DNA from 3 places in the Gottschalkia acidurici 9a genome. Region 3 is predicted to be linked to each of the others. Evidence: riboswitches for the same ligand, from Rfam matches in the RefSeq annotation. Region 3 holds a riboswitch; each other region holds the start of a gene.
The links. A riboswitch is a leader RNA that binds a small molecule or an ion and turns the genes downstream of it on or off. The one in region 3 is predicted to bind thiamine pyrophosphate.

Region 1 (3,284 bases), 580 kb from region 3:
TCTTCCGTTAATTGTTGATGTGTAGTTGATGCTGCATGTATTATAAGTGACTTAGCATCTCCTACATTTGCTAAATGTGAAAATATCTCTACAGATTCTATTAATTTTTTACTTGCCTCATATCCACCTTTAAGTCCAAAAGCAAATATACTTCCTGATCCTTTAGGCAAATATTTTTTAGCTATTTCATGATATTTATTTGTTTTAAGTGCAGGATATTTCACCCATGCTACTTTTTCATGATTTTCTAAATATTCAGCTATTTTTTTTGCATTCTCTACGTGTCTTTCCATTCTAAGCGAAAGAGTCTCTATTCCCTGTAAAATTAGAAATCCATTAAACGGAGATAGACAGGCTCCTATGTCACTCATAAGTGTATTTCTTGTTCTTGTAATATAAGCAGTTTCTCCGAACTGCTCGTAGAACTTTACTCCTTTAAATCTATCTTGTGCTTCTGTAAGCTGAGGGAATTTTCCGTTATCCCAATTGAATTTTCCACTATCAATTAGTATCCCGCCTATGCTAGTTCCATGACCTCCTAAAAATTTAGTAAGTGAATGAACTACTATGTCTGCTCCAAATTCTATCGGTCTACAAAGATAAGGTGTAGCAAATGTATTATCTACTATTAGTGGTACTTTATTTTCATGTGATATATTAGCTATTTCTTCTATATCAGATACATTTATTTCTGGATTTCCTATAGTTTCTATGAATACTGCTTTAGTTTTATCTGTTATTACTCCCCTAAGCTCATCTAAATTGTCAGGATTAAAATACTTAACATTTATACCAAGGTCTTTAAAAGTATAATTAAAAAGAGTTACTGTCCCTCCGTATAAAGTTGATGATGCTACTATCTCATCCCCCGCCTTTGCTAGACCTAATATTGCATAAGTTATAGCTGCCATTCCAGATGACGTTACTAATGTAGATAATCCACCTTCTAACTGTGCTAATCTATTTCCTAATATCTCAAACACAGGATTTCTAGTTCTAGAGTAAGCATATCCGAATTTTTTTAATGCAAAAATATCTGCAGCGTCTTCTGTATCATCAAATAAATAAGATGCTGTTTGATAAATTGGTACTGCTCTAGATTTAGCTTCTCTATCTATAGTTTGCCCTCCATGAAGTTGTATAGTTTCAAATCGTAATTTTTTGTCCATTTACCTAGCCTCCTAATTTTCTATAATAAAAAATCTTCCTACTATTGTTCAGTAGGAAGATAATCTTCTGTTTCGTCTTATCTATCAGGATCCTACCTGCTGGATGTAGCACCTTCAAGAAATTCTCTTGGGTTGCTGGGCTTCACAGGGCCAGTCCCTCCACCTCTCTGGATAAGAATATTTTATTATCAAATATGTACCATATATTATAGATTATTATATAGTCTTAATAATATTCTGTCAACTTTATTTTTTATAATTCTTATAGGTATTATAGAGATTACTTTTTATATCTTTACAAAAATAAAATAATAAACTATAATTGTGTTAAATCATATAAAGAAAAATATAATAACATCGAGCTAGGGGAGCCTTTTGGCTGAGAAGGTTTAAAAACCTGACCCTTTGAACCTGATATGGTTAGAACCATCGTAGGAAAGCTTATATTTAGTTTACTTTATAATAGTAGATTATTTTTGCTATATATTATTTTGCATACTATAAGGCTTACCTAGAGGTAAGCCTTTTTTGTATTCTCAACAGTATTAAAGAGTTTTATTTAGAAGGTGGTGATATAAATGAACATTTTTATAAATGGTCAGAAAGAAGTTATAGAAGAAAGTATAACTCTTTTAGATTATTTAATATCCAAAGGACTTTATCCAAATAATGTAGTGGTTGAATATAATCTTAATGTACTTAGAAGTGAAGATTGGGCTAATACAGTATTAAAAGAAAATGATAGCTTAGAAGTTTTAAGCTTTGTAGGAGGAGGTTGATAATATGTCCGATAAACTAATAATTGGTGGAAAAGAGTTTAGTAGTAGATTGCTTGTTGGAACTGGTAAATATTCTTCCGATAAGCTTATTCCACAAGTCTTGGAAAAATCTAAATCTGAAATCATTACGGTTGCTTTAAGAAGAGTAAATTTTAGTTCTGATTCAGAAAATATACTAAGTTACATACCTAAAGGTATCCAACTTCTCCCTAATACATCTGGAGCAAGAAATGCTGAAGAAGCAATACGAATAGCTAGACTTGCAAGGGCAACAGGATGTGGAGATTGGATTAAAATAGAAGTTATTTCAGACAATAAATATCTTCTTCCTGATGGATATGAAACTATAAAGGCTACTGAAGTTCTAGCATCTGAAGGATTCGTAGTCCTTCCATATATAAGTCCAGATCTTATGGTGGCAAAAGAGCTTGTTAATGTAGGGGCTGCTACTGTTATGCCTTTAGGTTCTCCTATCGGATCAAATAGAGGTATACAGACTAGAGAGCTAATTAGAATACTCATAGATGAAATACCTATTCCAGTAATTGTAGATGCAGGTATAGGTAAGCCCTCTGATGCTTGTGAAGCTATGGAAATGGGTGCTGATGCTTGCCTTTTAAATACAGCTATAGCTTCATCTAATGACCCTATACTTATGGCTCAAGCTTTTGGTAGTGCGGTTGAAGCTGGAAGAAAGGCTTACCTTGCAGGACTTGGAGAAGTAAATATAACAGCAAGTGCATCTTCTCCACTTACAGGTTTTTTAAACGAATAATTTGATAAAGAAGGTTATATTATGAGTTTTTATAGTATTTGTTCTAAATACAAGGACTTCAATTTAGAAAGTTTTAATAAGCAAATTACTAAAAATGATATAAGGAAAATCTTAAAGAAAAGTAAGTTAAATTCTATGGACTTCTTAGCATTACTCTCTCCAACAGCAGAATATTTTCTTGAGGATATGGCTCAGCTATCACATAAACTTACAGTTCAGCAGTTCGGAAAGACTATACTTATGTATACTCCTATGTATTTAGCCAATTATTGTACAAATCAATGTGTCTATTGTGGGTTTAATGCAGTAAATAGTATAGGTAGAAATCAATTAACATTTGAAGAGGTTGAAAAAGAGTCGAAATTAATTTCTTCTAAAGGATTTAGGCACATATTAATACTTACCGGAGATGCAAAAAGTATATCTTCCGTAGAGTATATTAGTAAATGTGTAGATATTTTAAGGAAGTATTTTAACTCTATCGGAATAGAAATATATGCATTAGAAGAGAATGAATATTCAACATTAGTACAAGCAGGAGTTGACTCTTTAACCATATAT
Region 2 (3,284 bases), 1.2 Mb from region 3:
GTGAAACTAAATCATCTTCACTAATAATTGCACCCCTTGATACATTTATAAGATAAGCGTCTTTTTTCATCTTACATAATCTTTCTTTATTAAAAAGATGTTTAGTTTTATCAGTATTAGGTAAGCATATGACTACTATGTCACTTTCTTTTAAAACATCGTCTATATCATCAATTGAAAAGCATTTATCAAATCCATTTATATCTCTTCCATCTGTGTTGACTCCTAATATATCTACTCCGAAACCACTTAGTCTCTTAACAGACTCTTTTGCTATGTCTCCAGTCCCTATAAAAGCTATCTTTTTTCTATATACTTCTTTCACCGAAAAGTCCATATACCATCTTTTATTCATCTGATTTTGATAAGCACTTTTTCTATTCTTTATAAGCTCTAAAATATTAAGCACTACCCATTCACCCATAGGTATGCTATACCCGCCTTTATTATTAGTAACAGTTATATTTCTTTTTAATACTTCTTCTTTAGGAACTTGCTCAAACCCCATGCTAGTTAATTGAATCCATTTGAGAGAAGGAAAATCATTAATATCAGCCTTTTTAAACACGCTATGACACATCAATGCATCTATATCTTTCATATAGCTCTTATATTCAAATGTGGATTCATCCTCGTAATATACCTTATATCCTAAATCTTCTAAGATAGACTTTCTTTCTTCCATCTTTCCATCTTCGAATCCATATGTAAGTAATACTTTTTTCATATTTAAAGTCTCCTTTTTTTTGATTCTAACAATACTTTATCATTAAGGATGTTTTAAGTAAATCTCTTTACATAAATAGGTATATATTTTAGTTCATCATTTATTCTAGTACTCTCCATCCAAAAAATTTTATCTACTATTATATCTACGCTATCTATGTTGCTCTTTTCCTTTAACTTATGAAATTCTTCATTTAATACTACCTGTCTTCCAAGAGTAATGTGAGATGTAAAGCTCCTTTTTTCTTTTTTAATTCCTATTTTCTCAAGTAATGACTCTAAGCTCAAATGTATTTTTTCTAGATCGTTATTTAATTTTAGCCCAACCTAAACTACAGATTTGTTTCCTCTTAAAAATTGACCTATTTTATCTAACTTTAATTGAAAGCTTCTTTGGTTTAAAGATGCTCTATCAATGCATCCTTCTATTTTTTCTATATCAGATATTTTTACTTCTCTAATAAATTTAAGAGTTAAGTGAAAGTTTTCTTTACTAGTAAAGCTACCTCTTTTAGATTCCATGTAGAAAATCTTTTATGCTTTCTGTAAATTCTATTGCAATGAAAACTCTTTTAATATCATTAATAAGTAATTTGGACAATTATAATCACCTCTTTTATCTTTAATATTATCCACATTTGATGCTCCTATTCAGCTTATATTAAAACATAAAGTACTCGTCAAAGATTTAGTAATTACCTAGTATAGATAGTTAAGCTATGATATAATTAGTTTGATAATATAAAAAATAGAAAATATAGCTAGGGGAGCTTTTGCTGAGAAGGTTAAGTCCTGACCCTTTGAACCTGATGTGGTTAGTACCATCGTAGGGAAGCTTTTCATTTTATAAACGATAAAAGTATTTATATAGAAAATATAAGATTTATTACAATTTCTATACAATTAAACTCGTCTATAACAAATCAAAAGGCTTACCACTACGGTAAGCCTTTTTTTATTTTAATAATATAGGGGGAAGATAAAATGAGTTATACAACACAAATGGATGCTGCTAAAAAAGGAATATTAACTAAAGAAATGAAAATAGTAGCTGAAAAGGAGCAAATGGATTTAGAAACACTAAGAGAATTAATTGCAGAGGGTAAGGTAGTAATACCTGCCAACAAAAATCATAAAAGTTTAGATCCAGAAGGAATAGGGCAAGGACTTAAAACTAAAGTTAATGTAAACTTAGGTATATCTAAAGATTGTCAAAATATTGACTTGGAGATGAAGAAGGTAAAAAAATCTATAGAGCTAAAAGCAGAAGCAATAATGGATTTAAGCTCATTTGGAAAGACAGAAGAGTTTAGACAAAGACTTATAGACTATTCAAAAGCCATGATAGGTACAGTTCCTATTTATGATGCTGTAGGGTTTTATGATAAAGAACTACAGGACATAAGTGAGAAGGAATTCTTAAATGTGGTAGAAAAACACGCTAAAGATGGTGTAGATTTTATGACTATTCATGCTGGAATAAATAAAGCTACAGCTGAAAGATTTAAAAAGAACAAAAGAATTACACATATAGTATCAAGAGGTGGAAGCCTATTGTTTGCTTGGATGGAACTTAACAAGAAAGAAAATCCTTTTTATGAATATTTTGATAAAGTATTAGACATATGTGAGAAGTACGATGTAACACTAAGTTTAGGCGATGCTTGTAGACCTGGTAGTATAGCAGACTCTACAGATGCATCTCAGGTAGAAGAGCTTATAGTATTAGGAGAGCTCACAAAAAGAGCTTGGGAAAAAAATGTACAAGTTATGATAGAAGGACCAGGACATATGGCTATAAATGAAATAGCAGGAAATATGATGTTGGAAAAAAGATTGTGTCATGGAGCACCGTTCTATGTACTTGGGCCCCTAGTTACAGATATAACTCCAGGGTACGATCATATAACTAGTGCTATAGGTGGAGCAATTGCAGCATCTAACGGTGCAGATTTTTTATGCTATGTAACTCCAGCCGAACATTTAAGACTGCCTAATTTAGATGATATGAAAGAAGGTATTATAGCTAGTAAAATAGCAGCTCATGCAGCAGATATTGCAAATGGAATAAAAGGTGCTAGAGATTGGGACAATGAAATGAGTAAAGCTAGAGCAGATCTAGATTGGGAAAAGATGTTTGAGCTTTCTATAGATCCTGAAAAAGCTAGAAGATATAGAGCGGAGTCAACACCAGAGCATGAAGATAGCTGTACTATGTGTGGAAAGATGTGTTCAATGAGAAATATGAAAAAGATATTAAATGGCGAAGATATTAATATTTTAAGAGATTAGTCTAAAGTTTTATGAAGAGTGATATATTAAAAGTTCTACAAAAATTCGGAGCATTCCAAAGAGGACACTTTGTACTACCATCAGGAAAACATAGTGATATATATATACAATGTGCAAGATTGCTACAGTACCCTGATAAATCTATGGAGTTTATAGAAATAGTTGCAAAGAAAATTAAAAATTCTAATTTAAATTTCGATATTATTCTTGGCCCTGCAATAGGTGGTATTTTAATATCATACGAGTTAGCAAGGCAACTAAATAAA
Region 3 (3,284 bases):
TAGATTCTATAGATCTTGAATTTAATGTACCTATATTAATAACTAATGAAGATGCTACTGAAACCATTTCTTCTACTTCATGCACATCATCAGCCATTACAGGAGAACCGCCTATAGCTAAAACTATATTTGCACAATCATTTGCAGTTACATAATTTGTAATATGGTGAACTAGAGGATTGTTATTTCTAACTTCTAATAGGAGCTTACTGACTTCTATCTTCATCTAAAATACCAGCTTTCTTATATAGACTATAAAAATGATTAGTAGGGCCAACACCTTTACCTATATCTAAAGAATGCTCTATTGCTAAACTTATATAGCTTTTCGCATTTCTAACTGAAGATATTATATCGTGCCCTAGAGCTAAGTTAGACGCTATAGAAGACGACAGTGTACATCCAGTTCCATGAGTGTTTTTAGTATCTATTCTTTCACCATGAAACAAATAAAACTCATTTCCATCAAACAATATGTCTGTAGCATCGTCTTCTAAATGACCACCCTTTATTAACACATTTTTACAACCAAAAGAATGCATTATTTTAGCTGCTTTTTTCATATCTTGTATATTATTAATCTCCATACCAGTTATAGCCGTAGCCTCTGGAAGATTAGGAGTAACTACTGTAGCAATAGGAAGAAGATTTTCTATTAAAGCTTTTTTAGCTTCAGGACTAAGTAAGTCAAATCCACTTTTAGAAATCATAACGGGATCTATCACTATATTACTAGGATTATATTCTCTTAATTTTTTTGAAATAGCCTTAATCGTAGGAACCTTAGACACCATTCCAACTTTAACTGCATCTACTTCTATATCTTCAAATATTACTTTAATCTGACCTTCTATAATATCATCTGTAATATCTTGTATTCCAAAAACCCCCTGTGTATTTTGAACAGTTATAGCAGTTATAACACTCATCCCATATACACCATGTGCTGAGAAGGTCTTTAAATCTGCTTGAATACCAGCTCCACCAGAACAATCAGATCCAGCTATAGTTAAAACATTTTTCATAATTTATACCCCCTTGAAATTTAGAAATTTATTTTTTGATAATAGAACTTTTAAAACCACATATGCAATTATACTTCCAACTACAGTACTCATCATAAAAGGTGTTATAAAGAAGAATACAGAAACATTTTGACCAAGTATAAAAGTAGATATAGGATATGCTATTAGTGCACCTAGGACACCTGTACCCAAGACTTCGCCAATTAATGCCCCACCTAAAGACCTGGTATATTTAAAAGCTAAACCTGATAGAAACGCACCTACCATACTGCCAGGAAATGCAAGTAGAGAGCCTGTACCCCATGAGACTCTAATAAGAGATGTTATGAATGCATTTATTACTGCATAAAATGGTCCTAAAGTTACCCCACAAACAACGTTTATTATGTGCTGAACAGGAAAACATTTAGATGGTCCAATAGGAATATATATTAGATTGGAACTAAGTGCTCCTATTGCAATAAGTAGTGAAGATAAAACTAATTTTCTTGTTTTCAAAAAAACTCCCTCCTTTATTTTATAAGCAAATAAAAAACTCCTTAAAGATATAGAGCAGATGATCCTATACCTAAAGGAGTTTAATGACAAACATAAATATAATAGTCTAAAGTATATTTATATAAAATAGACTTCCGCATGTTTTGTTATTTATTTTCCTACGCTGGTATTATCCAGATCAGGTATAAGGGTCAAAGACTTAGGGGTCTTTTTCTCAGCCGACCATATTCAGCTCCCCATATTAATAGTTTATATAAATTTTAACATTAAGAAAGATGTAAATCAAGCAAACTGAAAAATATATATAATATAGAAAAATAATATTAATTTAGTATAAAGAATAAAGGCAATATATTAGTTAGTAAAAGCAAGAACTGTGTGATATAATCTAATCGGAAGACATGAAATAAAGATACATAAATACGGTTGGAAGATGTTGAAATTAGTTATATATTATGATAAAATTTTAACTTGGTATGAGTAAAAATATAAAGGACAAGGAGAGAGCACAAGAATGAGAGAGTATAGTGTATTCGATATACTTGGACCTATAATGATAGGACCGTCAAGTTCACACACAGCAGGAGCAGCTAGATTAGGTAAAGAGGCTAGAAATATAGTTGGGGATGATTTTAAAGCTATAAAATTTTACTTACATGGCTCTTTTGCTGAAACTTATAAAGGTCACGGAACTGATAGAGCACTAGTAGCTGGAGCTCTAGGAATGGAACCAGATGATGAGAAACTTAGAGATGCTTTAAATATAGCTAAAGAAAAAGGCATAGATATTGAATTTATACCTACGGATTTAGGAGAAGACAAGCACCCTAATACAGTTAAGATGATATTTACGAAGAATGATGGAAGTGAAGTAGAAGTATTAGGATCATCTATAGGTGGGGGAAATATACAAATATTATAATACTAAAATAAAAACTCTTTAGGAGGTCAATAGATAATGTTTAACTTTAGATATGGACATGAGTTAATTGAATTAACTAAAAAGCATAACAAAAAAATATCAGAAATTACAATAGAGAGAGAAATCGAATTATACGGATTAACTAGAGAACAAGTAATAGATAGAATGAAAGCTAACTTAGAAGTTATGAGATCTTCTGCTACAAAGGGATTGAACGAAGAGGTTAAAAGTGTTGGTGGAATTATAGGTGGAGATGCTAAAAGAGTTATGGACTACATTAAGTCAGGTAAGAAAACTCTTTGTGGAGATACAGTTAATAAAGCAGCTGCAATGGCTTTATCATCATCAGAAGTAAATGCTTCTATGGGAAAAATATGTGCTTCAGCAACGGCAGGATCGTGTGGAATAGTACCGGCTGCTGTATTGACAGCTGCAGAAGTATACGGATCAACTGAAGAAGAAATAATAAATGCACTATTTACAGCTTCAGGAGTAGGTATAATAATAGCTACTAACGCAACTGTTTCAGGTGCAGAAGGTGGATGTCAGGCTGAGTGTGGAGCTGCTGCTGCAATGGCTGCTGCTGCGATGGTAGAAATGGCTGGAGGTACACCAGAACAAGGATTACATGCAGGAGCTGCTGCCATTAAAAATATATTAGGACTTGTTTGTGACCCAATAGCAGGACTAGTTGAAGCACCATGTGCTAAGCGTAACTCATCAGGAGTTGTAAATGCTATGATATCAACAGACCTTGCAATGGCTGGAGTAAAAAGCGTAATTCCATTTGATGAAGTTGTAGAAGCTATGTATGAAGTGGGTAAATCATTACCAATGGA

Region 1: another riboswitch for thiamine pyrophosphate. It lies ahead of thiS (sulfur carrier protein ThiS); the one in region 3 lies ahead of thiW (energy coupling factor transporter S component ThiW).
Region 2: another riboswitch for thiamine pyrophosphate. It lies ahead of thiC (phosphomethylpyrimidine synthase ThiC); the one in region 3 lies ahead of thiW (energy coupling factor transporter S component ThiW).

Annotation. Positions count from the first base shown of each region.
Region 1 covers NC_018664.1:1,261,510-1,264,793, reverse strand. The annotation lists gene CURI_RS05915 (O-acetylhomoserine aminocarboxypropyltransferase/cysteine synthase family protein) at 1-1,169, opposite strand, end outside; SAM riboswitch class I at 1,244-1,347, opposite strand; TPP riboswitch at 1,524-1,624, shown strand; gene thiS (sulfur carrier protein ThiS) at 1,748-1,948, shown strand; gene CURI_RS05905 (thiazole synthase) at 1,953-2,723, shown strand; gene thiH (2-iminoacetate synthase ThiH) at 2,745-3,284, shown strand, end outside.
Region 2 covers NC_018664.1:606,471-609,754, reverse strand. The annotation lists gene CURI_RS02785 (phosphoglycerate dehydrogenase) at 1-727, opposite strand, end outside; gene CURI_RS14910 (2'-5' RNA ligase family protein) at 781-1,014, opposite strand; gene CURI_RS14905 (2'-5' RNA ligase family protein) at 1,054-1,248, opposite strand; TPP riboswitch at 1,480-1,576, shown strand; gene thiC (phosphomethylpyrimidine synthase ThiC) at 1,711-3,018, shown strand; gene pyrE (orotate phosphoribosyltransferase) at 3,030-3,284, shown strand, end outside.
Region 3 covers NC_018664.1:1,841,869-1,845,152, reverse strand. The annotation lists gene thiM (hydroxyethylthiazole kinase) at 1-226, opposite strand, end outside; gene thiD (bifunctional hydroxymethylpyrimidine kinase/phosphomethylpyrimidine kinase) at 207-1,025, opposite strand; gene thiW (energy coupling factor transporter S component ThiW) at 1,029-1,523, opposite strand; TPP riboswitch at 1,662-1,772, opposite strand; partial or broken gene sdaAB (L-serine ammonia-lyase, iron-sulfur-dependent subunit beta) at 2,038-2,442, shown strand; gene sdaAA (L-serine ammonia-lyase, iron-sulfur-dependent, subunit alpha) at 2,482-3,284, shown strand, end outside.